DNA from 4 places in the Chryseobacterium sp. TQ-BC-N36 genome. Region 1 is predicted to be linked to each of the others. Evidence: riboswitches for the same ligand, from Rfam matches in the RefSeq annotation. Region 1 holds a riboswitch; each other region holds the start of a gene.

Evidence for each region. A riboswitch is a leader RNA that binds a small molecule or an ion and turns the genes downstream of it on or off. The one in region 1 is predicted to bind cobalamin.
Region 2: linked by a shared signal. The riboswitch ahead of metE (5-methyltetrahydropteroyltriglutamate--homocysteine S-methyltransferase) and the one ahead of AC3FI7_RS18295 (TonB-dependent receptor plug domain-containing protein) in region 1 are both predicted to bind cobalamin.
Region 3: linked by a shared signal. The riboswitch ahead of AC3FI7_RS10015 (acyl-CoA thioesterase) and the one ahead of AC3FI7_RS18295 (TonB-dependent receptor plug domain-containing protein) in region 1 are both predicted to bind cobalamin.
Region 4: linked by a shared signal. The riboswitch ahead of AC3FI7_RS22865 (T9SS type A sorting domain-containing protein) and the one ahead of AC3FI7_RS18295 (TonB-dependent receptor plug domain-containing protein) in region 1 are both predicted to bind cobalamin.

Annotation. Positions count from the first base shown of each region.
Region 1 is NZ_CM178175.1:4,077,305-4,085,045, reverse strand. Features, by position in the region: gene AC3FI7_RS18300 (YncE family protein) at 1-165, opposite strand, end outside; gene AC3FI7_RS18295 (TonB-dependent receptor plug domain-containing protein) at 162-2,195, opposite strand; cobalamin riboswitch at 2,305-2,490, opposite strand; gene AC3FI7_RS18290 (transporter) at 2,582-3,529, opposite strand; gene AC3FI7_RS18285 (cytochrome-c peroxidase) at 3,542-4,591, opposite strand; gene AC3FI7_RS18280 (MbnP family protein) at 4,584-5,414, opposite strand; gene AC3FI7_RS18275 (hypothetical protein) at 5,617-5,985, opposite strand; gene AC3FI7_RS18270 (superoxide dismutase) at 5,990-6,664, opposite strand; gene AC3FI7_RS18265 (SCO family protein) at 6,845-7,522, opposite strand; gene AC3FI7_RS18260 (YHS domain-containing protein) at 7,509-7,741, opposite strand, start outside.
Region 2 is NZ_CM178175.1:367,352-375,092, reverse strand. Features, by position in the region: gene AC3FI7_RS01595 (helix-turn-helix domain-containing protein) at 1-390, shown strand, start outside; gene AC3FI7_RS01590 (hypothetical protein) at 391-1,098, opposite strand; gene metE (5-methyltetrahydropteroyltriglutamate--homocysteine S-methyltransferase) at 1,266-3,569, opposite strand; cobalamin riboswitch at 3,740-3,925, opposite strand; gene AC3FI7_RS01580 (Lrp/AsnC family transcriptional regulator) at 4,119-4,580, shown strand; gene AC3FI7_RS01575 (hypothetical protein) at 4,656-5,198, opposite strand; gene AC3FI7_RS01570 (VOC family protein) at 5,283-5,657, opposite strand; gene AC3FI7_RS01565 (alpha/beta fold hydrolase) at 5,710-6,582, opposite strand; gene AC3FI7_RS01560 (bacteriocin-like protein) at 6,854-6,997, shown strand; gene AC3FI7_RS01555 (bacteriocin-like protein) at 7,023-7,169, shown strand; gene AC3FI7_RS01550 (TonB-dependent receptor) at 7,271-7,741, opposite strand, start outside.
Region 3 is NZ_CM178175.1:2,244,362-2,252,102, reverse strand. Features, by position in the region: gene AC3FI7_RS10040 (PspC domain-containing protein) at 1-1,670, opposite strand, end outside; gene AC3FI7_RS10035 (PadR family transcriptional regulator) at 1,682-2,011, opposite strand; gene AC3FI7_RS10030 (XAC2610-related protein) at 2,526-3,227, shown strand; gene AC3FI7_RS10025 (HD domain-containing protein) at 3,229-3,819, shown strand; gene AC3FI7_RS10020 (hypothetical protein) at 3,868-5,241, opposite strand; gene AC3FI7_RS10015 (acyl-CoA thioesterase) at 5,406-5,789, opposite strand; cobalamin riboswitch at 5,906-6,085, opposite strand; gene AC3FI7_RS10010 (hypothetical protein) at 6,120-6,920, opposite strand; gene AC3FI7_RS10005 (ATP-binding cassette domain-containing protein) at 6,951-7,613, opposite strand.
Region 4 is NZ_CM178175.1:5,036,614-5,044,354, reverse strand. Features, by position in the region: gene AC3FI7_RS22880 (S9 family peptidase) at 1-2,104, shown strand, start outside; gene tpiA (triose-phosphate isomerase) at 2,168-2,926, shown strand; gene AC3FI7_RS22870 (esterase-like activity of phytase family protein) at 3,004-4,272, opposite strand; cobalamin riboswitch at 4,496-4,686, shown strand; gene AC3FI7_RS22865 (T9SS type A sorting domain-containing protein) at 4,750-5,853, shown strand; gene clpP (ATP-dependent Clp endopeptidase proteolytic subunit ClpP) at 6,204-6,890, opposite strand; gene dnaG (DNA primase) at 7,001-7,741, opposite strand, start outside.

The DNA.
Region 1 (7,741 bases):
ATTACTTCCCATATTCCCTTCATTGAGCATATAAAACCCCTTTATTGCAGTATTTTCTGAAGGAAGTCCTTCTACCACTTCCTGGCGGACGATGATATCATCTGTACGGCATGAGGTAAGAAAAGCTAATACCAGAAATAAAAAGTAAAAGTTTATTTTTCTCATAAAGTGAAGTTTAGAATAAGTTTAAAGTTTCTTCCGGGCATAGGGTAATTGATAACAACATCATAGTATTGATTGAAAATATTATTCATCTCAAGGCTTACTTTAAATTGATGATTCGCCCAGTTGAATTTTTTCTGAACTGACAGATCGTGAGTATACCAGGGCTGCACATAATTGTACTGAATATTGTCCTGATTCACATCATATCTTTCTCCTACGTACATCGCACTGTAATTGAAGCTCCAGTCTTTGTAATCTGCCATAAGGCTGAAAGATCCGCTGTGCCATGGTGTATAAGGAATCTGATTGCGATAAAAGGTATCTTCCGGATCACTCATATCTCTTGCGCTTTGGTAAGTGTAGGAAAGTAAAGGTCTAAAGGTTACTTTTCCCAGCTGAAGTTCGGTCTGTACATTGACATCAGCTCCTATGATTTCCACCATTCCAAGGTTCATCATCAGCCATCGGAACATGCTTCCGTTAGGAGCGGCTACAATTTTATCCTGTACTTTGTTGTAGTAGCCGTCTGCTTTAGCATAAAAGGTTTTAAAGAAACGGTTGTTATAATTCTTCTGATAGGTAAATCCGAGGTCATACTGGTTGGTAAACTCCGGTTTCAGGTAAGTGTTTCCGATATTGGTATAATACAGATCATTAAAGGTTGGAAGCCTGAAAATTCTTTTATAGAATGCCCTTAGGGTAAGCTCAGGAATTTTTTCAGGCTGATAGCTCATAAAAACGGCAGGTGTCCACTCTCTGGCATCTCCCGGTCTTTTGTTTTTTCTTACTTCTTCAAACGTAAAAGTTCCTAAAAGACTTCCCAGGATTTTGAGCCTGTTCCACTGATACGTTGTCGCCAATGCTACCAATGTGGTGTAACGTGTAGGATAAGAGAAGTTATCCAGATTAGCATCGAGATTATTATACTGGAAATCTCCACTCAGACTGACATCCCAATTGGGTGTAATTGAATAGATATTCGATGAGGAAAGGTAAAGTTCTCTTTGGATATAGGTATTATCGGTATGAATAATAGACTGCGAACGAACTGTATCCATAAAATGGGTATAATCGTAAGCGAATTTTGCTTTCAGCTGTGTTTCAAATTTCGGGAACAGTTTTTTTCTCAGGTTGGCTTGCACAAAATAATTTTCATCGTAAAGTCTTGCCCCTCTTCCTCCAAAACGACCATTGACAATAGGAGCCGGCATCCCACGGTCCGAAATATAACCATATCCCCTGATATTCCAGCTTCCGTTATTTAAAGCTCCGTTGAAAGAGGTTTCAAAGCGTTTTGCTTTAATATCTGAATCCTGTCTCTTTGCAATAGTATCATACGCCTGCTGGCCGTCAGGATATTTCTTTGCATACCTAAATCTGTAAATCCCGTCACTCTGCATAAATTCTCCACTGAAACTGGCAGAAATCCTGTCTGAAATTTTCTGCTCCAACCGGAATGACGGATTAAAGAGATCAATGGAAGCACTTTTTGTCCTTATCACGAGATTGGTCTTTCTCGTTCCTTTAAATACAGGAGTTTTTGGCTGTAAATAGATGGATCCTGAGGATCCGAAATCTTTTGCTGGCTGAAAAATTTCACTTTTCTGTCCATTATATAATGATATTTCTTCCAGATCATCCAATGAATATCTTCCAAGATCCACCAGTCCGTTTTGCGCATTCCCCAATTGAATTCCATCATAGAAAACTCCCACATGCTGGCTTCCCATACTTCGGATATTAATGGTTTTCAAACCTCCTATCCCACCATAATCCTTGATCTGAACCCCTGAAAAATACCGGAGTGCATCAGCTACAGAATGACTGTTCAGTCTCTCAAGCACTTCCCCCTGCATGGTTTGTGCCGGAATGATTTCTTTAAAATTCTTTTTATAAAGATTGATTCCTTTAATGGTCTCTTCCTGAAGACTGTCTTTTTTCCTGGTTTGAGAAGACAAAAGTTGAGATGTGATCACCAATATTGTGAAAACAGCTTTATGAATTGCAGAAGTAGTTAGTTTTGCCGCCATTAGCTCATTTAGTATCATGAAGACGCTAATGGATATAAGAATACAACGACAAAGCACAGCTGTCACTGCACAGAATCATTGATGTCCTAAGCTTTATTCCACGAAAGCGTCAAACGATTATTGTCTGGCAGGTCTTCTGACTTACTCCATTTTTGAAATCCTTCCCATTAAAAAAACAGTGGATATATTTTTCAAAAACTTTGGTGTGGAGCTTACAGCAGCGGGTCTGTTCCGGATTTTCACCGGATTCCCTTTTAAGAGCTTTTTACGGCTCACCAAATTCCGGCAAAGATAAATAATTATTCCTAATACCCAACTAAAATCATGATTGATAAACAATTAAAGCTCCCGGAGGAGCTTTAACATGATTTTATTGAGGGTACACTTTAAATTCCAATATTCAGGAAAATACTGAATCTTGATTTTGCTTCAATATCTCCTCCTGCAAGATGGGTGTACATGGGAAGCATCATTTCACTTCCCAGACTCAGCTTTTTATAAGAAGCTTCAAATCCTAATTTCCCATACAAAGCACTTCCCGCAGTATTGGGCAATGCTTCGTCAAACTGTTTGTTCTGAGCATACACTTCTCCCTGAACTCCTGTTTTTACAGAAAAAATAGATTTTTCATTTCCTGCGACCTGATAAAAGCCCGTTGCAGCGTAGTTCCACTGATTTCCAAATCGGTAGTTTTTCTTATTCTCTGTTTTGACGGTATAATCCGTATTGACCAATACTGCCACTTTATTTTTCTGAAATTTATAATTCAAAGCGGCCTGATAATCCCAGCTTCCTGTTCCCAGCTGAAAACTTGGGTTAACTCCGGATGCTCCTTTTTCATCAAACTTTCCCAGAGGAATTTTCACGCCCAAGCCTCCGCTCAGATGATGGAAATTATCTTTAGAACTCATCAGCTGATAAATTCCCATCAGGTTCAGGTCTCCTATCCCATTTATTTTGATATCTCCCTGCATCGTTTTCTTCTCATGAAAATGGAAGGGCAGGCTTGCATAAACACTCAGTTTTTTCGTCACCGGAATCTTTCCCCAAAGCTGCAGGGTATTGAAATACTGATCCTGCGTAAGATCTTTTACAAATAAGTTTTCTTTGGCTTTGTAATGCTGGGCAAAGTATTTGATTCCAACAAACTGTGGATTCAGCAAAGATTCAAAGCCGGAAGATCCGTTTCCTGCCGCACAGCCACAGGCATCACAATCATCATCAAAATTGAATCTGCCAAAGGTTTCCGGGGCAATGTATGCACTGTCTCTAATGGTCTTCGCCTGATACTGACTCAACAGGATCAAACTTATGATTACTATAATCTTCTTCATGTTTTCTATAAATTATTCTGCAAATTTTGGATTGGATATAAAACTTTTATCCGATAGTGTTTTCAGGAATGCAATGATCGATTGTTTTTCCTGATTGTTCATCGCAATTCCTGTATGACCGTTCTGCTTCAGCTGCAGATCAAGATTCGGATTATCTTCCACCTGGTCCGAATAGAAATTAAGTACTGCCTCCAAGGTGTAAAATCTTCCGTCATGCATATAAGGTGCTGTATATTCTACATTTCTTAAGCTAGGAACCCGAAATTTCATCCAGTCTCCCTGGTTAAGAGTAACTCTGTAGCGTCCGGCATCTTTGAATTCCGTATTGTAATACATTCCTGTATTTCTGAAATTTTCATCAGTAAACAGTTCTCCACTATGACAGGAAGCACATTTCTGTCCAAACAAAGCCATTCCCTGAGATTCTGCCGAAGTCAGCTGCTCTTTTCCCTGTCTGAATCTGTCATATTTTGAATCTGCTGAGATCAGGGAAGCCATAAACTGTGACAATGCCTTTAGGATTCTTTCTCCGGTAATCGTTTCATCACCATAAGCTTCCCTGAACAGTTTTTTATACTTCTGGTCATCTTTTATTTTTGAAATAGCCTCCGGTATGGAACTGTCCATTTCATTGACATCTGTAATCGGGCTGATTGGCTGTTCATTCAGGTTGTGAATCACCCCGTCCCACATATATCTTTTCAAAAAAGCCATATTCTGAATGGGTGGCGCATTCCTTATTCCGATTCTGTCGTCCACACCATGGCTTACGGTATGGCCGTGATGGGTAAAGGCATTTTCCTGTATATGACAGAAACCGCATGAAATGGTATTATTTCTGGAAAGCCTGCCTTCATAGAATAATTTTCGTCCCAGTTCCACTCCGTTTTTTGTCACGGGATTCATTGATTGATCGAAAGTCATTTCCGGAAAATAAGACGGAAACCGGAGGTTATAGGCTTCATCCTTCTCAAGTGGCTGAATAACCTCATCAGAGCATGAAACGAAACTTAATACCAATACAAGCAGAACGAGTATCGTTTTGATAAAAAAATTAATCATTGTGAACATGGTCTACTTTAAACATCTTTGTAAGATTATTGGTAACATCTGCCAGATGCTGGTTGGACCCCATCAGCATATCATTGGATGTGGTAAGAGTAAGTGCTTTTTCTCCGCTCAGAAACTGGTTCAGGTCTGCCAGAATATGAACAGAAGGGCGGATTTGCCCTGTTACCCTGGCCGTTGTTGGAAGACTCAATGTGATTTCCCGATAAAGATCCGGTGTATTGTTGGCTGCAGTATTACCCATATTTCCAGTGTGGTTCATGAATTCCTGAGACGGAGCATCTGCGCCATATTTCCCTTCCAGCTTTACAAAAACATAGCCGGCAGCCCATGACCATGACATTCCTTTCTGCTTGGCCTTAGTCCAGAATTCAGCCTGTCCGTCCTGCCCTAATAAGTAGGCTTTCTGGCTGATTCCCAATCCGAATCTTATTTTTTTATAATTATTTTTCGGAACCCCATCCAGGTTAAGATAGATAATTCCTGCTACCGCATCTGCCTGATCAACGATAAAAGCACCTTTATCAGGGTTATTTTCATTGTATTTAAACTCGTTCCCGTTCTCGTCTATCAGTGCGATATTACTGATGACGTATTTCAAAGCAGAGAAATTATGTTTCTGACCATTAGAAGAAGTCTGAACCGTCTGATTCAGAACAATATCTCCAACATTATTGAACCCGTTTTCAAATTTGATCTGAAGCTTTCCGGGGGTGGTATCCTGTGGATTATCATCGTCTCTGCTGCTTTCGCAGGCTACAAAAGAGAATACAGTAAAGGCAATAAAGAATAGTGATAAAAATTGAGAAATTTTCATTGTTGATTTTTTAAGTTGAATTACAATTTTTGAATGCAAAAACATTCTTTTTTTGCCACAAAAGACACAAGAATTTTTCCACTTAAGTTTATTAAGTGATAAGCTTTATGTATAATAAGAACACTTAAGCTTTTAAAAATCTTTGATTCTTAATTGATGTAAGCTTTTGTGACTTTTGTGGTTGAATATTGATAGTTTTAACTTAAAAAAGCGGCGGTTTGAAAATGTGGGTAAGAAACAGAAAAGAATAAGCTCTTTCGTAGGTAAAACTGAAATTGAGAAACATCCTTTTTTCAGCAGTAATGATCTCTGTAATTTCGGGCAGAATATAGGTATCTAGAATTTTCTGTCCTGAGTTTTTGAGTTTCTGAAAGGGTGAAGATTCCGGATCACTGGTCTTGGCGAGTTCTTTACTCAGGTAACATTTTCCGTTACAGTGAATCTCCGGCCTGTTTTTATTGATACAGAGAACTTTTACAATATAATCATAATTTACAGCATACTCCATCAATGGCACCAAAGGTCTCAGTACCATATAAAAAGTAAAAAGTATGCTGTAAAATAATTTCATCAGATTATTTCTTGCTTAAAGCTTCGTCATATCTTCTGCTGATCTCCTTCCAGTTGGTAACATTCCAGATAGCACTAAGATAATCTGCTCTTTTATTCTGATATTTTAAATAATAAGCATGTTCCCAGACATCAATTCCGAAAATAGGAGTTCCCTTCTCTTCCACAACATCCATTAAAGGATTGTCCTGATTAGGAGTTGAAGAAACGAACAATTTTCCGTTTTTATCTACAGAAAGCCACGCCCATCCTGATCCGAAGCGGTCTGCTCCTGCCTTAGACATCTTTTCTTTAAAAGCATCCATACTTCCGAAAGTTTCAGTAATGGCTTTTGCCAACTTTGCTGAAGGCTGTGTATTTTTCTGAGGCGTAAGAACCGTCCAGAACAATTCGTGGTTGTAATGACCTCCTGCATTATTTCTCACGGCTGCCGGCAGTTTTGAAACATTGGAAAGAATCTGAAACAGGGTTTCTTTTTCCTGTGGAGTTCCTGCAATCGCTTTATTCAGGTTAGCTACATAGGCTGCAGCATGTTTTGAATAATGAATTTCCATGGTCTGGGCATCAATATTCCCTTCCAAAGCATTGTAGGCATATGGCAGAGGTGTCTGCTTAAACTGAGCCAGTGCAAACTGGGCTGCGAAAACTGCACTTAAAGCAGCTATTTTCATAATCTTCATAACGTTTTTGTTTATGGTTGAACAATGTTTTTTATTAAGATGGGAGATGGAGGCTGGAAGTAATGAATGTGGTAACATAACTCCTTCAACTTCTATTTACCTTTACAGCCTTCTCAAAATCGCCAGAGCTGCATCGTCTGGAATAACTTCCGGCTTCAAATATCCAGCTTCCCTCTTTCTCTATTTCAATAATTTCTTAATATCCTCGATCAGAATTTCTCTGTCAGGATGGTATTTTCCTGTCAGCATAGGTGTTTTACCTTCCGGATCTCCGTAATTCAATCCTGAATAATAAAGAATAGGCATATTTTCTTTGTTGTATCTGCATCGGATATTTCCATCCTGATCTACCAGGGCAATCATTCCGCTATGATTCAGACTTTCCCCTTCATCTTCTTTGTCTCCTACGTAGATATTAAATTTATCAGCAAGATCTCCTATGTATGTACGGTCTCCTGTCAGAAAATGCCAATTGGGAGATTTTGCACCTATTCTTTGAGCATGTTCTTTCAATGCTGATGGAGTATCGTTTTCCGGATCAATGCTGATGGAGATAATACCGAAGTCCGGATCATTAATCTGGTTCTGGATCGCCTTCATATTGGTATTCATCACGGGACATATCGTAGGACATTTGCTGAAGAAAAACTCAACGAGATATACTTTTCCCAGCATATCTTTATTGGTGATTTTTTTATTGTTCTGATCCGTCAGTTCAAAATCGGGAACTTTCATTACGGTATAAAGATTTTTTTTAAAATATCCCATTCCTACGCCGATTCCCAGAAAAAGCAATGCAAATACCGCAATTGGTATGATTACTTTACTTTTATTATTGGTCTTCTTATTTTTGGGCATATTTCTCAGGGCTTTTTTTAAATTCATCTTTGCAGTACACACTGCAAAAACCATACGTTTTATTTTTATATACCATGGTATCTTTAATAGATCCGGAAGTTTTCATGTGGCAGATAGGGTCTTCTTCATTCACTACCTGTACATTTTCTATTTTCTTTCCGGAAGAGTCCATATGGCTTGCATGCTTTACCTGAGGTGTTTCTTTAGCACACGCCAGTA
Region 2 (7,741 bases), 1.6 Mb from region 1:
CGTCTCAAACAAAAAGAAGCCCTGCTTCTGATGCTGAATGATGATCCGGGTCTTAAGGATATTTTGTTTGATTTCTCGGAACCTCATAAAATTGATATTGAATCTTTTATGAATAGGAATTTTCATTTCAATGTCAATGTGGAGCGATTTGCCTATTTAACGGGAAGAAGCCTGTCTGCTTTTAAAAGGGATTTTCAAAAAATATTTGGTCTTCCACCCAGACAATGGCTGCAGCTCCGAAGATTAAAGGAAGCTCATTTTCTGCTTACCCAAAAAGGGAGATCTGTCTCTGATATCTACCTGGATCTGGGATTTGAAAATTTATCCCATTTCTCTTTTGCCTTTAAAAAACAATTTGGATATCCTCCAAGCTCATTACAGGTTAAATAATTAGACCTCATCCAAAAAAAAGTACCTGAAAGCCAGAATTACCATAATGACTACAGCTATGGTCACAATCTTCACTTTCATATCACTTTTAAGGTTTTGCGGAGCGTAACGCAGTGTTTTTTCATCAAGATAAAAATCTTTGTACACTTCCGGGTCAATTTTCAGATCGGGACGAAATGCCTGTATACCCTTCAGAAAATGTCCGATAAGATCATATCGGTTTTTAAGTGGAATCACATCCAGGCTGACCAGTTTCTTTTTAGATTTCTGGTTTTCATCCTTTTCATGAACATAGAGGTTTTTTCTAAAATCACTGTATTTTCCGGAAGCCCGGGATTCAGAAAATATATCCTTTGTATAGGGATTATCACTTTTTACCAGATCATAATATTTGATTGCTGACAATACTTTATCGTTCCTGTTAAGAAACAGAATTCCCTGATGATTGATGAGCAGACCGCTGATTTTCTCATCCTTATTTCTGATCATTTCATAGGCCAGCCAACCCGCCAGTGATCCTGCAATACAAAAAAGGAGAAGGAATATCATAGCAGCCTCATCTGTAGAGGGAGATGAAACAGCATCAATAAAGAAACCCAATAAAATAACAGCGATGACTGCAAAAAGAGTAACAATGCTCCATCTCCATCTGGCTATATATTCGGGACTATAGGTTTCTGATCTCATTTCAGGAAATGATTCTTTCATGATTTTAAAATATGTAGTTTGTTGGTTATAGGTTTTTCGTCAGCAAAAATAAGATATAAAAACAAATACAGTATTACATTTTATCCATGTTTTATCCTTTACAATAACAGATCGTGCTATGAAAATCATAACACGATCTGAATTGAATCTAATTATTGTAAGTTTTTTTAAAGTGCATATTCTACAGAGGCTTCTTTAGCTGCTGCCACCATTGCAATCAGAGCTTTTTCGGTTTCTTCCCAATGCCTTGTTTTAAGCCCACAGTCCGGATTTACCCAAAGCTGATCAGCAGGAATTACATTTTGAGCTTTTCTGAGCAGTCCGATCATTTCTTCTTTTGACGGAACTCTTGGTGAATGGATATCGTATACTCCGGGGCCTATTTCATTGGGATATTTGAAGTCTGCAAAGGCATTCAGCAGCTCCATCTGGGAACGGGAACATTCTATTGTAATCACGTCTGCATCCATATCAGCGATATTTTCAATAATGTCATTAAACTCAGAATAACACATATGGGTATGAATTTGGGTAGCATCTTCCACTCCACTTGCTGAAATTCTGAAGGCTTCCACTGCCCATTTCAGGTAGCTCTGCCAGTCAGTTTTTCTTAGCGGAAGACCTTCTCTTATTGCAGGCTCATCAATCTGAATAATTCTGATTCCGGCCTTTTCCAGATCTGCTACTTCATCACGAATCGCCAATGCAATCTGCTTACATGTTTCTGAACGGGGCTGGTCATCACGTACAAAAGACCATTGTAAAATCGTAACAGGTCCTGTAAGCATTCCTTTTACCCACTTTTCAGTCTGGGATTGTGCATATTGGGACCAATATACCGTCATTGGAGCCGGTCGGGAAACATCACCGAAGATCACAGGAGGCTTTACACAGCGGCTTCCATAACTTTGTACCCAACCGTTTTTAGTAAATACAAATCCTTCCAGCTGTTCTCCGAAATATTCCACCATGTCATTACGCTCAAATTCTCCATGAACCAACACATCAATTCCGATATCTTCCTGCCAGCGGATTGTTCTCTGTGTTTCTTCTTTCAGTAACGTGTCATACTGCTCTGCTGTCAGTTCTCCTTTTTTAAATTTCGCTCTCCAGCTTCTTACCTCTGCCGTCTGCGGGAATGATCCGATAGTAGTTGTCGGGAATAAAGGAAGCTGTAATACTTTCTGCTGCTGTTCTTTACGGATCCTGAAGGTATTGATTCTTTGGGCATCCTTTTCTGTTACAGTGTCTGCTCTTTTCTTCACCTGCTCATTATGAATAAGAGAAGAAGTTCTTCTGCTCTCAATTGCTTTTTTATTGTCTTTCAATGCTTCAAGAATTTCTTTACTTTCTGTACCTGATACCAGTTCTTTAAGCGTGACAATTTCTTTCACTTTCTGTTTAGCAAAAGCCAGCCAGTTCTTAATTTCAGGATTTAGGCCGGTCTCAAAATCAAGATCGCAAGGAGAATGAAGCAATGAACATGATGGAGCAATCAAAATCCTTTCAGATCCTAATTTTTCAACAGCTTTTCCGATGAAAGACAGTGACTTTTCATAATCATTTTTCCAGATATTTCTTCCATCAACCACTCCTAATGAAAGACTTAAATTTTCAGGAATACTATTCAGAATACCCTCCAGCTGTTCAGGATTTCTGACAAGATCAATATGCAGTACATTTACCGGAAGTGAAACAGCCAATGAGGCATTATCTCTCAATCCCTCAAAATAAGTGGCAATAATAAATTTCAGCTTTGGAAAACGTTTTCTTAATTCAGCATAAACAAAATGATAGGTTTCTTTTGCTTTTTCTGTCAGGTCCAGTGCTAAAAAAGGTTCATCAAACTGAATCCACTCCGCACCCTGATCCTGTAACCTGGCCAAAATCTCTGTATAGACCGGTAGAAGATTTCCGGCCAGATCAAGCTTATCAAATCCATCTTCTTTTTCTTTTCCCAGTAACAGATAAGAAACAAGACCGATAATGACTGGTTTTGCAATAATTCCAGACTGTTTTGCTCCCGCAAATTCATTGAAAATTTTATCTGAGCTCAGTTTAAACTGCTGGTTTTTATAAAATTCAGGAACGATGTAATGATAATTGGTATCGAACCATTTGGTCATTTCCATCGCTGTAATATCCAGTCCTTCTTTCTGGTATCCTCTTGCCATCGCAAAGTAAAGATCCAGCTCAGAATTATTCTTTTTAAGTATTACTTCATGATAACGTGCCGGGATTGCTCCTACAACAAGACTCATATCCAATACCTGATCGTAATATGAAAAATCATTACACGGGATAAGATCTACTCCTGCCTCTTTCTGAATATTCCAGTTTTGGTTACAGATATTTCTTCCTGTATTCAGAAGTTCTTCCAGAAGAATTTTGCCTGACCAATATTGCTCGCAGGCTTTTTTGAGTTCTCTCTTGCTACCAATACGCGGATAGCCCAGAATGTGAGTTTGCATTTTTTAAACTTTTATATTAAACTTGATGTAAAGTCTTTTTAAATGCTTCAGAATGCATTAACGAATAGAAATTTCAGGAAAGTGACATAGCAGAATACAGCTTCTCCCAGGAGAGCATGTATTATCTGATATATCATCTGTATGACCTAAAAGCTTCAGACCGCGAAAGCATTGTCAATTCAGTAAAGGCAGGTCTCCTGACTTGTAACAGCTTCTGTCATCCTTCCCGTTTTTGGCAGTGGATATGCTAGGACAGAAACCTTTGGCATGTTACTTACAGTTGCGCGACAGCTCGTGATTCTCACACGATTCCCTATTAATCTACCTTAAGTAAAACCTTTCCTGTTTGATGAAGTATCTATAAAGAACGTACTTTTACTTCTGACACCATCATCAGTAAAAGTCTTTAATTTTGTGTAAAATTAACAATACAGAATAAAAATACAATCAAATAAATAAAATTAAGCAAATAAAACTTCAAAAATCACATATAAAAGCATATAATTCTGTACATTTGAATGTTTTTATAATTTAAAAGAATAATATTCTGTGGAACAACTCGATGACAAGGATTTACAGCTGCTCAGGCTGCTCCAGAAAAATGCCAAACTGACCGTCAAAGAACTTGCAAAAGAAATCAGTCTCTCTACTTCACCGGTTTTTGAAAGAGTAAAAAGGCTGGAACAGGAAGGTTTTATTAAAAGGTATGCAGCAGTTCTGGATGCTGAAAAACTGAACCGTGGCTTCACGGTTTTCTGTCAGATCAAGCTGAAAATCCATGACAGATCTGTTGGCTATGATTTTGTAAAAGAAATTCTGGAAATTGAAGAAGTAGCCGAATGCTACAATATTTCAGGAGATTTTGATTTCCTTCTGAAAGTACAGGTAAGGGATATGAAGCATTACCAGGATTTTGTCTTTAATAAACTTGGATCTGTAGATTCTATAGGAAGCACACACAGTACATTTGTCATGGCTGAGGTGAAAAACAACCATGGGCTGACGATATAATCTTCTCTAAAGTTCACCTTAAAATGAAAATCCATCAAATAATGACGGATTTTGTAATATTTTTTACGGTTCAGGTTAATTTGCTGCCGGATTTATAACTTCTGTTGTTAAGCTTAATGATTTTAACAGGTTTTTACTGTCAAAATGCAACGTTGCATAATGTTTCCCTTTTTTAAAAATCAGTTTTGATCCTCCCGGAAATTCACTGCCGGCTCCCATTTTCTGTGTCTTCGCACCATATTTACTGAACTTGGTTTTACAGTCCTGCAAAGTACTTTTGTTCATGATAAGACCGAAAGGCAGCCCTTCTACTACCAGAGGTTTGTTATCTGAAGTGGCAAAAAACATTTCATTAACAGTATTATCCTTTCCCAGGCTGCTATACATTTCCAATCCTGTTTTCATAGGCCATTTTACATATTTTTCTTCATTCGCATCTTCATAAAAAACAGGCTTTATATTCAGTGCTCTTGAGATTTTATCAGCAGTCTGTGGAAAAATAAATTCTAAGTTTCTGTCTAACAATGAGTTTAAAGCTGCCGTTTTCTGAGAAAATACACTTATACTCAATACCAGAAAAAACACTGTTATAATAAAAGGGAAAGACTTCATCTTCATAGGTTATTTAAAATTTTAATGATTTGATCGCTAAAGGTATTAAAATTATGCTAATCTACTCTATGATATTTTCTATAAAAGCGCTCAAATTTCATGACGTAGCTGCACATTAAATACGGTACCAGCCGGATCAGTTATCCAGTGCATATTTTCCGGCAGTTCTTCAATTTCGTCACAGGTTTCCACACCATTCGACTGCAAGTATTGCGTAGCAGCTTCTACATCGGCAACCGTAAGCTGCAGCCAGGTTTCGGAATGAGTATAATTGTCCACACAGTCTAACCAGATGATATTGTTTCCGAATTTCACTTCATGGGTTCTGGAAACAGTGGGGTTATCTATCGGCTTTTCCTCAACATTCAGCTTTAAAATATCTCTATAAAAGCGAACTGTCTTTTCATATTTATTTTTGGGAATTTTTATGGCAATATTAATTCCGGCTTCAAATTTTATATTCATAGGATAGGTTTTTACTGTTGTAAATTAATTTCAATAGGCTACTTGTATCAGACTATTTCAAAAAGCTGTTCAAATAGTTCAGAATCGTAGCAGTCTGCATCATCAGACTGACGTGGCTTTGTCCCGGAACAACCGCCAGCTTAGATTTCGGCATAGGCCCCATGTCTGCAGAAACTCCGCCACCCAATAATTGATAAGTTTTTGACAGCTCAGTTTTATCCAGTCCATCATTATCACCTGCAATGATTAAAACAGGCACCGGAATTTTAGAAATATGATCGTCTCCAAGGTCGAAAGGCTTCCCGGCAGAAGCCATCATCTGTTCCAGAAATTCTGTCCACTTTGTTTTATCGGGTGCTACAGCATTATAGGCGGTATGCATGGGACTGTTTGTAAAGAATTCCGGTTTCATCCCTTCAAATGCTTTATTTACTTCCGGCAGCCAGCCGCTGCTTTTATACGTTGACGAAATGATCACCAGCTTGTTAAGCCTTTCGGGACTCTGTATAGCCAACTGATAAGCTACCTCACCTCCAAAGCTATATCCTGCAACATCTGCCTTATCAATTTTCAGATAGTCCATTACTTTTGTAACATCACTGGCTAACATGGCATGTGATAATTTTCGCTCGGAAAACGGAGTATGTCCGTGCCCCTGTAATTCAACAGCGATTACTTTTCTGTTTTTTGAAAGTTCCGGAATCAGTTCGCCCCAGTTGGTATCAATTGTCATAAAAGCACCATGTAATAACACGACAGGCTTTCCTTTTCCATAGACTTCGTAATACACTTTGATTCCATTAACCGGCGCATAGCCGCTTTCAGAAGGTTTTAATTTCTGTCCATACATATGGGATGCAGTAACGATAAGGGTTACCATCAATAATGATTTCACCAGCGCGGAGAGTTTGAATGTAGTTTTCATAATCGTATTGGTATTGGGTCAATTAAACTTTTAGTCAAAAGTAGCAAGTGGTGATGATATACTACTTGCCACAAGACAAGATTTTTGGTAAATACATCAGGCCTTTATGATTTTTTTAGCAAGGCACATGTGCTCCAAAATTTATATAAATTCATAAAATTTAAGCCCAATACCATACGAGCATTTTTTAGTAAATAAATATTTTTGTAATAATTCTACAACAGTTGATAAAAATTTACTAATTTCGGATTGAACTAAACTCCAAAATATTATGAAAAATTTAAAGAAAATCGAAAGACAGGAATTGAAAACTATTAAAGGCGGTATTGACTGCAGAGGAGGTCAGCTATGTTTAATTGGGGGAAAATGGCAATGCATGCCATATGATGGATGCGGAGGTGGCAACCAGCCATAATTTCGTTTAATTCAATGACTTGACTATGAAAAATTCTAAAAAAATTTCAAGAGACCAGTTAAAGAGTATTAACGGCGGAGCGGTAAGCTGCTCTGAAGCATGCTGCCCACCTCCGGGAATAAAAAGATGCCCATGGGTGATTTGTATAGTACCCTGTGAGATTTTAAGTTAAGAAAGACTTATTCTCTAAAAAATAAGCCCTGCAATTCGTCGGAATTGCAGGGTATTTTATTCGGGTTATCTTAGCTGAAATTCTACTTTTACAGATGACCCTTAATTACGGTTACCACTTTTAGCTTGTCTTATACTCTGGTTATCTTTGAGATTAAGACGATAAACAAGTGTCAACCGATAACGGGCTGCATTGGGAATATTGGTCTGATTGATCACATAATCTGTCCCCATGGTTCTACTGCTCAGCTTTCGTAGTTCAAAAAGGTTACTCACATCGAATGTGACCGTTGCTTTATCTTTTAAGAATGTTTTACTGCATCCAAAATCAATACTGTGAACAGCATTTGTACGTGTCTGAGCAGTAGCATTAGCGCCTCTGAAATTATACAGGATCTGAAAAGACAGTTTATTCTTCAATTTCAGCTGAGTACTTAAACGGGCTGTGAAGGTATTCCCGGAATAATCGAAAATCTGATTTTGGTAGACACCTTCTTTAGCATAATGAAATACATTAAGTTCTGAATTTATTTGTGCCCATTTAACAGGATTATATAATACTGACAGTTCCAT
Region 3 (7,741 bases), 1.8 Mb from region 1:
ATATCTTTATTTGATTTTTTGATATTGGACACTGCAGAGTCAATTACTTTCTTTGCCTGGCTGTTTGGAACTTTTTTGCCGTTTACAATGATGCTGTCTTTGTCATCAGAGTTGTATTCGATACTGGAACCGTTTACCGTTATTTTATTTTTTTCAATTCTGACATTGTTATGATCTTCATCTCTGTCCTGATCTTCGTCATTGATACCGTCTCCGTCTAAATCTCCGTCCATGTGGATACGATCTTTATTCATGGATAAAACAACTGCTTTTTGCGGAACCACAAGTTCATAGTCCAGGCTGTAGTCTCTGAATCTGTGCTCATATGGATATTTTATGTAATTAGGAAGTAATACTTTATTATTGACCACTTCTACAGGAACCGTCATCTGAATTGGGAAGTTATAGCCTTTTCCTTCTTTTTTAATGATCAGATATGGTGTTTTGATATCTGGTTTTCTGGTTACATCTACAGAGATATAATCTTCTTCATAAACGGATCTTTTATCTGAATAAATATCATTATTATAAGCTTTGAAATTCTGAGGGATATTAACCTGTTTTACATCTACATATACTGTATCTGAAGTTGTATTGATGGCAACATTTTCCACATCTTCCTTGCTTCCTCTGTAGATCATATCTTTCTTAGCCATGCTGATTCCAAAGTAAGTTCCCAGGCCGATCAGAAGAAGGAACAAACCTCCTACAACCCATCCGATATTTCTCAGTTTTGTTTTCGGAGAGAATATCTTGATGCTTAATAAGCTGAAAAGGATTGCCGGGATTAAACTTCCTATGACCATCATTGCTGCCAGTACTTTGTCAAGTCCCTGATCATCCATGTAGAATCTGATTTCATTAGCTCCGGGAAAGTCTGTATCCATCCCGAAAAGACCGAATAATACAAATACTCCGATAATACTTCCTACTGCCATCAATACGAAGAATCCTCCTACGATGTACTTGAATACATTCCAAACTCCGCTGCTTGCGTTGTTGATATAAGGTTTGTTTTCGTTATAGATTTCTCCGACCCTCTGAGTAGATTCATTGGCAAACTGTACCAATTTATTAGACTCATTCTTAAGATTGTCGAAGTTCATAGGCTTTCCCTGCATTTTCAGGAAATCTGCTGCGGTCTCAGCTTTTGGAAGTACGATCCAAAGAATTACATATAAAAGACCTATTAACGATGAAGAAATGGCTGCTGTAAAAATTCCTAAGATGAATATTCCCAGCCAGATTGCTCTCATCGTGGTAATGTCCATACCTACATATTGAGCCAAACCTGCACAAACCCCGGCAACTTTTTGTTTTTCCGGATCACGGAACAGTTGTTTTTTGTCTGTATAACCGGTTCCTGAATTATTTTTTCTGTTAGAAGTTTTTTCAGAAAAATAAGCCTCTTCCTGTTCTTCGATTTTTTCAGGGCTTCCGATCTGTGCGATTACCTTTTCTACATCGGTATCGTTGATCACTTCACGTTTTCCTAAAGAATCTTTGAAAATCTCCACCATTCTTATTTCTATGTCATGCATTACCTCATCTGCTTCTGAAGCTTCCAGTGAGCTTCTCAGTGCATTCAGGTAGTCGCTGAGCTTTATATATGCGTGTTCTTCTATGGTAAAAGAAAAACCTGCGAGTCCTATTGAGAGTGTCTTGTTCATAGCTTTGTTTTTTAATTTTGTTGGGTGATTTGGTTTACTGAAGCTGTCAGCTCATTCCATGTATTTTGAAGTTCATCCAGGAAAAGTTTTCCTTTTTCAGTGATCTGATAATATTTTCTGGGTGGTCCTCCTGTAGATTCTTCCCATCTGTAAGAGAGAAATTCTCCGTTTTTAAGTCTTGTAAGAAGAGGGTAGAGGGTCCCTTCCACTACATCCAGTTTTCCTTTTTTCAGTTCGTCAATAAGATCGGAAACATACATTTCGCGATGATTGATGAGACTTAGAATACAGAATTCCAGAATTCCTTTTCGCATTTGCGCTTTGGTATTTTCGGTATTCATCTTTGATAAGTTTTGTTAATTAGTTATATTTTTAGAAAGATGCTCCTAGCTAGCTGAGCCTATTCTAATTTTACATTACAAAGATATGTAAATAAAATGGTATTATGCAATACAAAGTAGTGAAATTTTTAAAATAAAATATATAATATGTTAATAATCAGATAGATAATTTTTATTCTGAATTTTGAATAAAATAAATTTAGACAGAAAATACCTGAAAATTTAAACTTTTAATAGAATGGAGAGAAAAAATAGCCTTTTACTTAATTCTTATTCCCATTACTGATACATAGCCCTGATAGAAGTGGTTACCCCACAGCAGGCATTGGATTCTTCGGTTACATTCAGAATGAAAGCCCTGGCGCGAGGAGTATGAACGGATAGCAGGAAAAGCTTGCTATAAATTTTCTGTTTAAAGAACCGGCTATTTTATAAGTCATTGGAATTTTGAGATCGGTATTATGATTCGTATTTTTGTTAGCAATTAAAAATACCTAAATCACTTACTATTACCATGGATTTATTTAATCAATATAAGCATATATCGGCTTTTGTTTTGCTTGGGCCAGCATGCTTCGGGCAATATCAGTTTGAAGTTAAAGATGTATCAAAAAGTTATGATGCTGTTATCCAGATAGAAAATTGTTATGATGACAGATGTGGAGGAAAAGGTACAGTAGAGTTATTTGATCATAAAAACAGCAAGGTACAGACCTTTATTTCTGATGACCTTGTTTTATATGCAGAGAAAGGTCAAAAACTGGTTCCGGGAAAATTGATTCCGCTTTCAAAGGACCAACGGTGTGTGATTATAGATGACTTTAATTTTGACGGAACCGAAGATGTGGCGATAAGGAACGGAAATATGGGGAATTACAGTGGTGCCTCTTATGACGTATATGTCTTCAATAAAACAAGAATGGCATTTGTAAAAAGTGAAGAGCTTACAGAACTAGGTTCAAACGGTCTTGATATTTTTGATGTGGACGCCCGGCGCAAACGCCTTATTTCTTATGGAAAATCCGGCTGCTGTGATATTTTTACCATAGAATATGCCGTCATTCCCAATAAAGGACTTGATAAAGTCTTTGAAAAAGAAGAAGATATGACCGTAGAAGGCCGCTTAAAAGTGACCACCAAAGAAAAGCTCAATAATAAATGGATTACCAAAACAAAGGTATATCCGTCAGATCAATATAACAGAAATAAGAAGTAAGATGAAAATTCAGAAAGAAATTGATTTTATCCTGGCAGTAGATGCGCTTAAAAACGTGCAGAGAAGAAATTATAATGCAGACGACTCCCGAAGAGAGAATACCGCAGAGCATTCGTGGCAGATTATCATTCTGGCTCAGATTCTTTATCCATATGCCAAAAACCGTGCGGATATCGATTTATTAAGAGTGATAAGAATGCTTTCTATTCATGATCTTGTGGAGATAGAGGCCGGAGATACTTTTATTTTTGACGAAAAAGCAATGGTGGGGAAGTTTGAAAGAGAAAAAGCATCTGCCCAAAAGATCTTTGGAATACTGGATGAACCTTTACGAACAGAGTTTTTTAATTTATGGCTGGAGTTTGAAGATGAGAAAACTCCTGATGCTGTCTTTGCCTGCGGAATCGACAGAATCATGCCATTCATCCTGAATTCCCATACGACAGGAAAGAGCTGGACTGAAGCAGGAGTGACAGAGAGGCAGATCCGAAATATGCTTGAAAATGCAATCAGCAGAGCATCAGATGAAATGGGAGAGGCTTTTGAGTTTTTATTGAACAGGAATCTGGAAACGGAAAAAGTTTTGAAATAATTTAAAAAAATAAAGACCCTGTTCAATCATTGAACAGGGTCTTTATTTTTATGAGGATAGAAGTAAATAGTTATCAGGGTTTAATAAAATTCCGTTTTGAGAATAAAACCCTGCGATGCTGTTCCAGATATAAAATCTCAGTTCAAAATTCTTATAAGAAGTATCCAGTTTAAACTTTACTTCTTTTCCATCTTTAGACCAAACCGGATTTTTGACGATAAAAACTGTATTGTTTGTTTCTTTTCCATCCACATATTCGAACAGTCTCAGCTGAAGAGTAGCTGTCTTTTTCATAGGTTCTGTGAATTGTACCACCACATTGCTGAGGTCAACTTTCTTAAAATCTTTGTTGTTGGCATTAACTACGGAAGGCTGTGAAATTTTCTTTCCTGTTGTCTTCGTCCATTGTAATAATGGAGTGTACAGCTTGTCCAGGCTTTTATGCTTTTTGTAAAGCTGTATAACCTTTTCAGAAAATAAATTCTGAGCAATAAATCCACGTCTGATATTCACTTTATGATAGATTGCAGAAAGACTGTCCGTTTTTTCTTTTGGAAATTTTTCTCTGATAAATAAGTCGTAAACAGCCCATGTCATATACTCATTAAATGAATTGATACCCGGATATCCTGAGTTTTTATCCCAATTTGCCAGATTGAAGTTTGCTGCTATTTCCTTTGAGTACTTATCAGAAACAGGATTCACATAGCCATGGTCTATTTCCGAAAATACAGTGTGATTATCAAGAATCCTTCTTGCAAGATTATCTTTTAGATTTCCAAGGATAAGATCTTCTCCGATATTAGGAAAGTCAACAGTTAAGGAGCTGTTGATATCTCTATGGCAATTCTGCCCGCCTACCAAAGGAGAAATGGCGATAATGTACTTTTTACCTCCTTCATTGGCAGGTCTTTCTGCTATTTTATCCAAAAAAGCATAGGTATCATTGATGTAATAATACTCTTTGTAATTGGCAATTAAAGAATGGTAAAACTGCTGGTGATTTTTATAAAAAGCCCTGTAATTTGATTTCTTCACAAAATCATTGATCAGTTCCAGATTTTCATCCACTTCTTTGGGACCAAATGAATTGAATGGAAAATCTCTCGTAAGCAATCCATTTCCATCAAATGAAAAAGCATAAAAGTCAGTACGGAAGCCCAGAAATTTTTTCCAGTCTTTTCTTGAATAATTTACTTTTTTTAAGAGTGGGTGATCTTTTACAGGCTCAAAATAAGACATAATTTCATCATAATACGGAGAAACTTTCTGAACGTCATATGGATCTGTTTTACCGTATTCTGTGAGTGCTAAAATGATATTTCCCAATTCGTAACTTTCCGGGAGTTCAATTTTTACGTCTCTTTGTGCTGCTAATGATACTGAAAGGACGAGTGTAATGATTAAAATAATTTTTTTCATGTAATATCAGTTCTTCTATAGTTTTGGGAAATAGTAAGAATAATTTCCCGAGGGCTAAAATTAAAGAAAAACGTAATGAATTCCAATCATTGTTTAATGAAGATATATTATATTGCTTCGGGGAAAGTTTCGGGCGGCCAGAGGCCGCCCGAAACTTTTAGTATTTATAGTATCTGGATTGGTTTCTTGAATTCATCAATCGCTACAAAAGTAAAATCACCTACTATGGCTTTTTCTCTTTCGTAGGAATACATCTGCTCAGTGTAAATTTCAACGTTTACTTTCATACTGGTTTTTCCTACATAGGAAACTTTCCCGATCAGTTCCACAATAGTTCCGGCAGGAATAGGTTTTTTGAAATCGATCTTGTCACTGCTTACCGTTACTACTCTTTTTCTGGCAAAACGGGTTGCGGTGATAAAAGCGACTTCGTCCATCAACTGCATGGCCGTACCACCAAAAAGGGTGTCGTAATGATTGGTTGTGTTAGGGAAAACCGCTTTAAAGATTCTGGTTTCGGATGCTTCAATTCTTTCTTCTGTAGTCATATATCATTATTAATTAAAGCGATATGAAATGATATTAAAACAACAGAATAATCACAGGAATTTGGAGAATTCCTGAAACAATTCATCAGATCAATACAACTTCAGACCGCGAAAGTTACATGTTTAAGAAAAAGGCAGGTCTCCTGACTTGTAACATCATTTATCTCCTTCCCATGCCTCGCACAGTGGATCTTTGATAAAGACTTCAGTTACTTACAGTTGCGCGACAGTCCGTGATTTTCACACGGTTCCCTTTTAATCTGCAGTGATGCAGAACCAATTTCTGTGATGAATAAGCGTAAAACTTTTTCGGATGCAAAAATAATGAATTTATTCCGGATTATGATAAATAATCTGGCTGATTACTCTTCCTTTCTTGATGGTCCACAATGTTGTGTATCTGTTTTCTCCTGAGCCGTTGATCATATACAGGAAAATATTATCGTTATCAAGGGAAGTTACTCCAACGTTCTCAAAATCCATGGTAGGCTGGAACATGTTTTTGATGGCTTCTCTTACAAAAACAGAACCTCTTCCGGGCTGTTGTACCCTGATTGATTTGATTTCAGTCATTCCTTCAGGAAGGTCATTTCCAATTCCCCAGGGCTTTACTTTATCAATGGTAAGAAGTTTCCCATCAGCGTCTTTTTCCTTTTTACGGTATCCTGCATTGGAAGGATAGATATCAATCACCACTTTGCTTCTTTGGGAAGTTGGAATTTTAGGATCAGAATTATCGGTGAAAATAAGTGATCTTCCGTTTTTGGATTTGGAGGGAGTATAGGCAGGAAGCTGATCAATATAAGCAATACGTTCTTTATTCACCATTCCTTCTTTATCAAGCGTTTCATAACGTACAAACGGTTTGTCATCATCCTGCTTTTCAGGATATTTGATCCAGATCCATTCTGTTTCTCCGGGAGCAGGCTTTACATAAACAAATACATCACCTTTACGCATACGGATCTTGTCCACAATTTTTCTGTAATTGTCTTTATGAACCCGTACATTGGCATATCCTTCCTCAGCTTTTACCACTCCGAAAGGAACTTTGTTCTGTCCTTTTACAAAAGCTAAAGAAAAAATACTGAAAGCGGATAAATAGAATGCTTTGTTTATGAAAGTCATCATGAAAATTTTTTGATTCTTCAAATATATAAATTAAATGCTTTTCGGAATATAATTATAACGCTGCAGTTCGCTTAAATCTTTTATTTGTTTCAGGTGACCCTCAGAAAGCAGATATATAAGACCGGAAATATCCATAACATCTTTAAAATTATGATCAGAAATGATAAAGCCTTTATATGCTGATTCCTGATGAATGTTTTTCTTTAGTTCTTCAGTAACCTTGGGAGAAAGACTATGGAATGGCTCGTCCAGTAAAATAAAGTCAGCTTCAGAATAAATGATCATCAGCGTTTCAATAATTCTCTGTTCGCCTTTGGAAAGGTTTTTAGGTTTTTCATGAAGGAAAGGCTGTACAAATTCTGAAGTAAAAAGCAGCTCAGTATTCCTTTGATTACAAAAAAGAGGAATCAGATTTTTTATTTTTATATATTTTGGTAAAAAAAGATCCTGTGGTAAATAGGAAATTCTGTTTTTTCTATTAGGTATGGTTCTCAAAATTTTGTTGTCACATCTTATAAACTGAGTATCACCATGCTCAATTCCGGAGATGATTTTTAACAGTGTTGACTTTCCGCTTCCATTTCTGCCAAGAAGGCCTATGACTTGCCCTGTTTCGCATCCTATATAAATATCCTGCAGAATTTTTCTTTCATTAAAAGATTTTGTAATACTATCAACATGAAGCTTACTCATAAGAACAATATTATAATTTTTACAAAGAGTCCCAATACGATCGTTCCTGCCCAAAGAAAAGGCCTTGAAAATCCTAAATTGGCATAAAAGTAATATTCGCTTTTAAACCTTAACTCATAAATAAAGTA
Region 4 (7,741 bases), 960 kb from region 1:
GTTATTAATGAGTGCATCAACATTTCAATCTCAGAAATTTCCGGACATGAAAGCTCCTGTTGCAGAAAAGCAGGAACATATCAGAGAAATCCATGGCGATAAGGTCAATGATCCTTATTACTGGATGATCGATTATTTTAAAAAAGGAAAAGACTCCACGAAAGTCGTTAATTATCTAAAGGCAGAAAATACCTATTGGGAAGGCATGATGAAGGATACGGAACCCTTCAGAGAAAAGCTTTTCCAGGAAATGAAAGCGAGGATAAAGGAAAAAGACGAATCTGTACCGGTTTTTAAAAAGGGGTATTATTATTACAGCCGTACGGAAACTGGAAAACAGTATTTTAAATACTGCAGAAAAAAAGGCAGTCTTACTGCTCCGGAAGAGTTTCTTCTGGATGTTGATAAAATGGCGGAAGGCCATCCTTATTATGCAGCTTCAGGCTTCAGTATCAGCCCTGATAATACCAAGATGATATTTGGTGTAGACAATATTTCCAGAAGGCAGTATTCATTATTTCTGAAGGATCTTACCACCGGAAATATTACAGACCTTGGTATAAAAAATACAGGTGGGTCAGCAGAATGGGCCAACGACAACAAAACCATTTTTTATACAGAGAATAATCCTGTAACCCTTTTATCTGAAAAAATAAAAAAACATATTCTTGGAACGGATCCCGGTAAGGATGCTACAGTGTATGAGGAAAAAGATAAAACAAATTACATTTCCGTATACAAATCCAAGAATGAAAAATTTCTCCTGATTTACTCAGGGGCAACAACTTCCTCCGAAACAAGATACCTGGATGCGGACAATCCAAATGGAACATTCAGGGTTTTCCAGCCAAGAATGAAGAACGTCTTATATACCGTTACTCCATTGGAAGATAAATTCCTGATCAAAACCAACAAGGACGCCCTGAATTTCAAAATTGTAGAAACTCCTATAGATAAAACAGGAGTTGAAAACTGGAAAGATTTTATTCCTCACAGAAATGATGTTCTGATGGAAAGTGTAAGTGTATTTAAAAATTTTCTGGTTTTCGGCGAAAGGCAAAACGGGCTTTCACAATTGGTTGTTTACGACAGAAAAACGGGTAAAAAAGAATTTCTGAAATTTGATGAACCTGTTTACACGGTTTATTCATCAGGAAACCCGGAATACAATACGGATAATTTCCGTTTTGGATATACTTCCATGATCACCCCAAATTCTCAATATGAACAGGATTTAAAAACCGGAAAAAGAATTCTGCTGAAGCAGCAGGAAGTTTTAGGAGGATATAACAAAGAAAATTATATCACAGAAAGACTTTTTGCTACGGCCAAAGACGGAACTCAGATCCCGGTTTCAATAGTTTATAAAAAAGGATTTAAGAAAGACGGTAACCATCCCTTATTATTATATGCTTATGGATCTTACGGCAGTTCTACAGATGCCACTTTTAACAGTAACAGGCTAAGTCTCTTGGACAGAGGTTTTGCAATGGCTATCGCTCACATCCGTGGCGGTCAGGAAATGGGAAGACAGTGGTATGAAGACGGTAAAATGATGAAAAAGAAAAACACATTTACAGATTTCATCGATGCCGGAGAATATCTGGTTAAAGAAAAATATACCTCACCCAAGCATCTGTATGCTCAGGGAGGAAGCGCAGGAGGACTGTTAATGGGAGCGGTCATCAATATGAGTCCTAACTTATGGAATGGAGTGATCTCTCAGGTTCCGTTCGTAGATGTAGTGAACACCATGCTTGATACAAGTATTCCACTAACGACCAATGAATATGACGAATGGGGGAACCCGAATAATAAAGAAGCTTATTTCTATATGAAATCTTATTCTCCGTATGAAAATATAGAGAAGAAAAGCTATCCGAATCTTTTGGTAACAACAGGATTACACGATTCTCAGGTACAGTATTTTGAACCAGCGAAATGGGTTGCCAAGCTAAGAGATATGAAAACGGACAAAAATGTACTGTTATTAAAAACAGATATGGAATATGGCCATGGTGGCGCTTCCGGAAGGTTTGATTATCTGAAGGATTTGGCTTTGGTATATGCTTTCATGTTTAAACTGGAAGGGATTACTAAGTAGTATGCCTCGCAGATTATCCAAAAAAGAAAAATTAAAAAATAAATAAATCTATATTTAAATCTTATGAGAAGAAAAATAGTTGCAGGAAACTGGAAAATGAACAAAAATGTAATTGATGCACAACAATTAATGATTCAGTTACTAAGCTATAAAAACAACAATGCTACGAACTGTGAGGTTTGGATTGCTCCCCCTGCATTGTATTTGATGATGGCAAAAGACGTTTTTGAAAAGGATGAAATCGGAGTATTTTCTCAGGATATGAGCGAGCATGAAAGCGGCGCCTATACTGGTGAAATTTCTGCAGATATGCTGGAATCTATTGATGCAACCGGATCACTAATCGGGCATTCTGAAAGAAGACAATACCATGGAGAAACAGATTCTCACTGTAACAGAAAAATCAAATTAGCTCTTGATAAAGGTCTTATTCCTGTTTATTGTAACGGAGAAACGCTTGAACAGAGAAAAGCAGGACAACACCTTGAAGTTGTAAAAAACCAGACTGAAGTAGCTCTTTTTACACTTTCTGCAGAAGAGATCAAAAAAGTGGTGATTGCTTATGAACCGGTTTGGGCGATCGGAACGGGAGAAACAGCAAGCCCTGAGCAGGCTCAGGAAATCCACGCTCATATCAGAAACATTATCGCTTCAAAATACGGACAGGAAGTTGCTGACGAGGTTTCAATCCTTTACGGAGGTTCTGTAAAACCTGACAATGCTAAAGAAATTTTCTCTCAGCCGGATATCGACGGAGGTCTTATCGGAGGAGCTGCTTTGAAATTAGAGGATTTCTCTAAGATTATTGAAGCTTTTAATTAATATAAAGGATTGATATATTATCCAATAAAAAGCGGCGGAATCAAAGATTCCGCCGCTTTTTCGTTAAAAAAATCTAATTATTGAATATCGACTACGTACATAGTTCCTTTGTCTACTTTACCGGTTTTAGGTAAAATTTTGGCTTTGGGATTTCCGTTTCCATCATCCACTACCCCAAAGTCATCATCGTTGAAAACTGCCAGCTTATTATTTCCCAGATAAACGATTCCTTCAAACTTATCATGTTCGTATCCCAGCTTTGCCACCAGATCTACCGCTAATGTTTTGGTAACGGCTTTGATTCCGGCATTTGTAATTTCATCCCATGAACATTGTTCCAAAGCTTTACCATTCACTTTCATTCCGTCCACGGCATTAATATCAGGTCCATTTACGTCGGTAGCATTGCTCAGATTGATTCTGTATACTTTTTTGATTCCTCCCTGAGAGCCGAAATTTCCATCTCTTTCGATCACCAGGAACTCGTTATTACTTAGTGCGGTAATATCACATACTGAATCAGAAGCTCCCCCCTCCTGCTTGTATAAAAACTGCTTGGTCTGCCCTGTTATAATATCGAAAGTTACGATTCTCGTTAAAGTAGTATTGGTTGCCAATGCTTTGCTGGGTACATGCATCATCGACTGTATGGTTCCTACCAGTGTTCTTCCATCCGGAGTAATACAAAGTCCTTCCATGCCTCTATTGGCTCTCCTTTTTGCTAAAACGGCAGGTAACTTTCTTGGTCCGGTATTTACACCTACCGGGCTTATTCTTTCCATCTCCACTCCGTCAGCACTATAATGCACGATATGAGGACCATATTCATCAGAAACCCAAAATGTACCATCTGCTGCTGCTACAATACTTTCACTGTCTAATCCATATTGATCTGTCCCTAAAACATTTCCGGAAGCATCATAGGCTATTTCTCCGGTACTTCCCATTCCTACAGGGTTTGGTAATCCTGTAATAAGCTGCCCGGATGGATTTTTAAGTTTAATATATTTGATTACCTCTACATTCCCGTCAGCATTAATTTTAAAATGCATAATGGTAGGCGTAAAATTAGGTGCAAGGAATTTTTTCCCGTTCTGGAAATCAGTATTAGGACCTCTGTCTGTAATGACATAAAACTCACCTTTTCTTGTAGGATGGGCGGCTGCTCCTGAACCAAATCCGCCATTGATAACATCTACTCCGTTTATCGTGGCCAGCTTTGTAAATGGAAATTCCTGAGGCAGCTTGGAATAATTAATATCCTGATTAACCATTGTGGTATCGTCATCACTTTTACATGAAGCCAATACAGCCAGTATACCCACAGAACATAGTAATTTTTTCATATGCTATTTTATGGCTGCGAAAATAGGATTTGATTGTAAACTGATCTTAAATGCAATGATAATTGTTTTTTAACAATTGAACAGACAGAATACATTGAAGATAAATAAGAAAAGAATCTATTTAAAATGAAAAACCAACAATCCAACCAAATTATTAATCAATTTGAAAATCATTTTTTTAAAGGAAAATAATTCACAAAACGGACTTATCAATTTATATGATATATTTGCAGCGTTTTAAGGCTGAACAATGTTCATTAATAGGGAATCAAGTGAGAATAATATTCAAATCTTGAGCTGTACCCGCAACTGTAAACTGTTTAAACTTACTGCACAAAAACCACTGGATCTGAAAATCCGGGAAGGAAGTTGTAAGATGTGAGCCAGGAGACCTGCCTTAAAACACTAGATTCAGAGAAAGAATTAGTTCTGCTCTGAAGATAAGTTTCGGGAATAAAACTTTAAATTAATTATATCATGAGAAAAATCTATCTTTTTTTCTTACTGCTTTGCATGCAGGTATTGTCGGCCCAATTCACAGAAAACGACATTAAATTTTGGGTAGGAACCGGTTCTAAAAAAGCATATTTCATTGCAGACTTTAATGATGACAGCACCCCAAATTCTTATGCTTGGGGATACCGTTTTGACGGAAATGGCTTAACCATGGAAGACATGATTACTGCTATTGCCGCTGCAGAACCTAAAATGGAAATTGAAATACCATCCGGATTTCTGTACAGTTTAAATTACAATCATCATACTCCCGGACTTGACGACTATTGGTCAACCTGGTCAGGAAACACTCCATCAACTATGGCATTCAATAATGGTGTGAACAATGATCTTTTAGTGGACGGAAGATGGTATGGAGCTTCTTATAGTTTTTCCCCTCCTACAATGCCTTCCCCACCAGTTGCAGCCTACAGTTCTGCTTGGTTTGTTCCCTCGCAGGTTACAAACTGGGTAGGAAGCGGAACTAATAAAAGTCTTGTCGTTATTGATTTCGGAACTGATAATGCCAACGGAAATGCCAATTCTTTTGTTTTTGGAATTAAATATAACGGAAGCATAACTGCTGAACAGGCGTTACAACTGATCCAGTCTCAAGCTTCCTATTTCAATTTTGCATCAGCGAATAATCAGATTACTAATTTAACATTGAATTCATTTACTGGAAATACTTCCGGATCAGACAGCTGGAAGTTATATAAAGGAAAAGATCTATCAAGCTGGCAAACAAAAGCCAATCTTTCTCAGATTCAACTGAGTAACAATGACTGGTTTGGATTAAGTTTCGGGCAAAGAAGACCATTTACCCCCACCGAGGCACAGCTGACTTTAGGAATTTCTTCTGTGACCAAGAAAAAATTCAATATTTATCCAAATCCGGCAAGTGATTTCATTCAGATTGAAACGGCTGAGAAACTGAAAGAAGTGAATATTTACTCTGTGACAGGACAAAAAATAATGACTTCTCAGATTACTAAGATTGATATTCATTCTTTAAACACGGGAGTTTATTTTGTGGAGATTAAAACAGCTGAAAATACGACAATACATAAGATTGTTAAGAAATAGAGAAAGCGCCATGAGGCGCTTTTTTTGTGAGGATATAGGTAAAATATACTGTTAAAACCACCCCGGCAAAAATTCTTTGAATTTTTGCCACCCCTCCAGCGGAGGGGAATCTTTACGTTTTCAGTTTGAATTTTAGTCAGGATTGTAATTTTTCTCTCGCAGCTAATTCTTGGATCATTATGACTGGATTCCCGCGGAATAACAAACTGCATGAATAAACCATCATTCAAATTGTGTCATTCCGTAGGAATATAAACATGTGATAAATAATTTAAAATGAGTGATTAAAATATAAATCCAACAAAAAACCGCACCAGATGGGTGCGGTTTTCTGATGATGTTACCATCAATTATTTTTTCTCTGTAGATCTTTGTAAAACTTCATCTACCATTCCATAGCCTTTAGCTTCTTCAGAAGTCATCCAATAGTCTCTGTCAGAAGATTTTTCCACCCACTCATAAGTTTGTCCTGAGTGATGAGCGATGATCTCATAAAGCTCCTGCTTCAATTTCAACATCTCTCTCAGGTTGATCTCCATGTCAGAAGCAACTCCCTGAGCTCCTCCTGAAGGTTGGTGAATCATTACTCTTGAATGCTTAAGCGCAGAACGTTTTCCTTTTTCTCCGGCAACCAGCAAGACAGCTCCCATAGAAGCAGCCATCCCTGTACAGATTGTTGCAACATCCGGCTTAATGATCTGCATTGTGTCATAAATACCTAAACCTGCATAAACACTCCCGCCAGGAGAGTTGATGTAGATCTGGATGTCCTTTGAAGGATCAGCACTTTCCAGAAATAAAAGCTGTGCCGTAACGATATTGGCTACCTGATCATCAATACCTGTTCCAAGGAAGATAATTCTGTCCATCATCAGACGGGAGAAAACGTCCATTTGAGCAACGTTTAATCTTCTTTCTTCCATGATGTACGGAGTAAGATTCGTTGGGCCATACATTCCCATATACTGATCGGTTACCAAACCGTTGTTTCCTAAATGTTTTACAGAGAAGTCTCTGAATTCTTTTTTAATGTCCATATTTCTATTATGTATTATTTTTAAATATTCTCGAAGTTTAAATTACAATATTTATTCCTAAAATTTTATAGGACTTTTTGTCACAGAATACCCAAAAATCTGACTTCGGTTTATCTCTTCCTATCTACATAAATCCCTTTGATCGGGGAATATTCGATGATATTGCTCAACCGGATGGAAGCCTGCTTCAGTAAAGTGATTTTTTTGATCAGCTCATAATACTTCACTTCATCTGTATTGCTGTACTGATCAAGCGCCTTAGCCGTTTCTTTGATCAGATAATCAATGTATCTGTATTTATGCAATAAAATATCTCCCTTAATCTGATCTGCCACTTTATCTCCATAATTGGGAGGGTAAATATTTCTGGAAGCCCAGTTTTCAAGCTCATCAAGCGGGATCAGAGCATCTACTACCTTCGTGGTAATCTCTTCATCCATAAAAGATACAAAAAAGTTTCCACTTCTCAGCTCATCTTTTTGAATTCCCTCTTTCACCTGATTGATAATAATCTCATTTTCTTTAACTAAAAACTGATACTGCTCCTCTTCAAAATGATGAAGAATTTCTTCAATTACCGTAATCTGGTATTCTTCATTCTGGTCATTTCTCCTTTTCAGGATAATGTCTCCGAACATCAGCATATGATCCACAAGCTTGTTTTCCATGAATAGCACATCGTACAGAAAGGGATCTTCTTTTTCCTGATCCAGAGGAACAATCTCCATCTTTGGAGCTGCTTTTTCCTTCTGCTGCTGAACATGGTGGGTCTGATTTTGGGTGATCTGTTTCTGAACACCTAATTCATTGAAAAGACTCTGCTCGGAAAGTCCGAATTTATTGGAAACCTC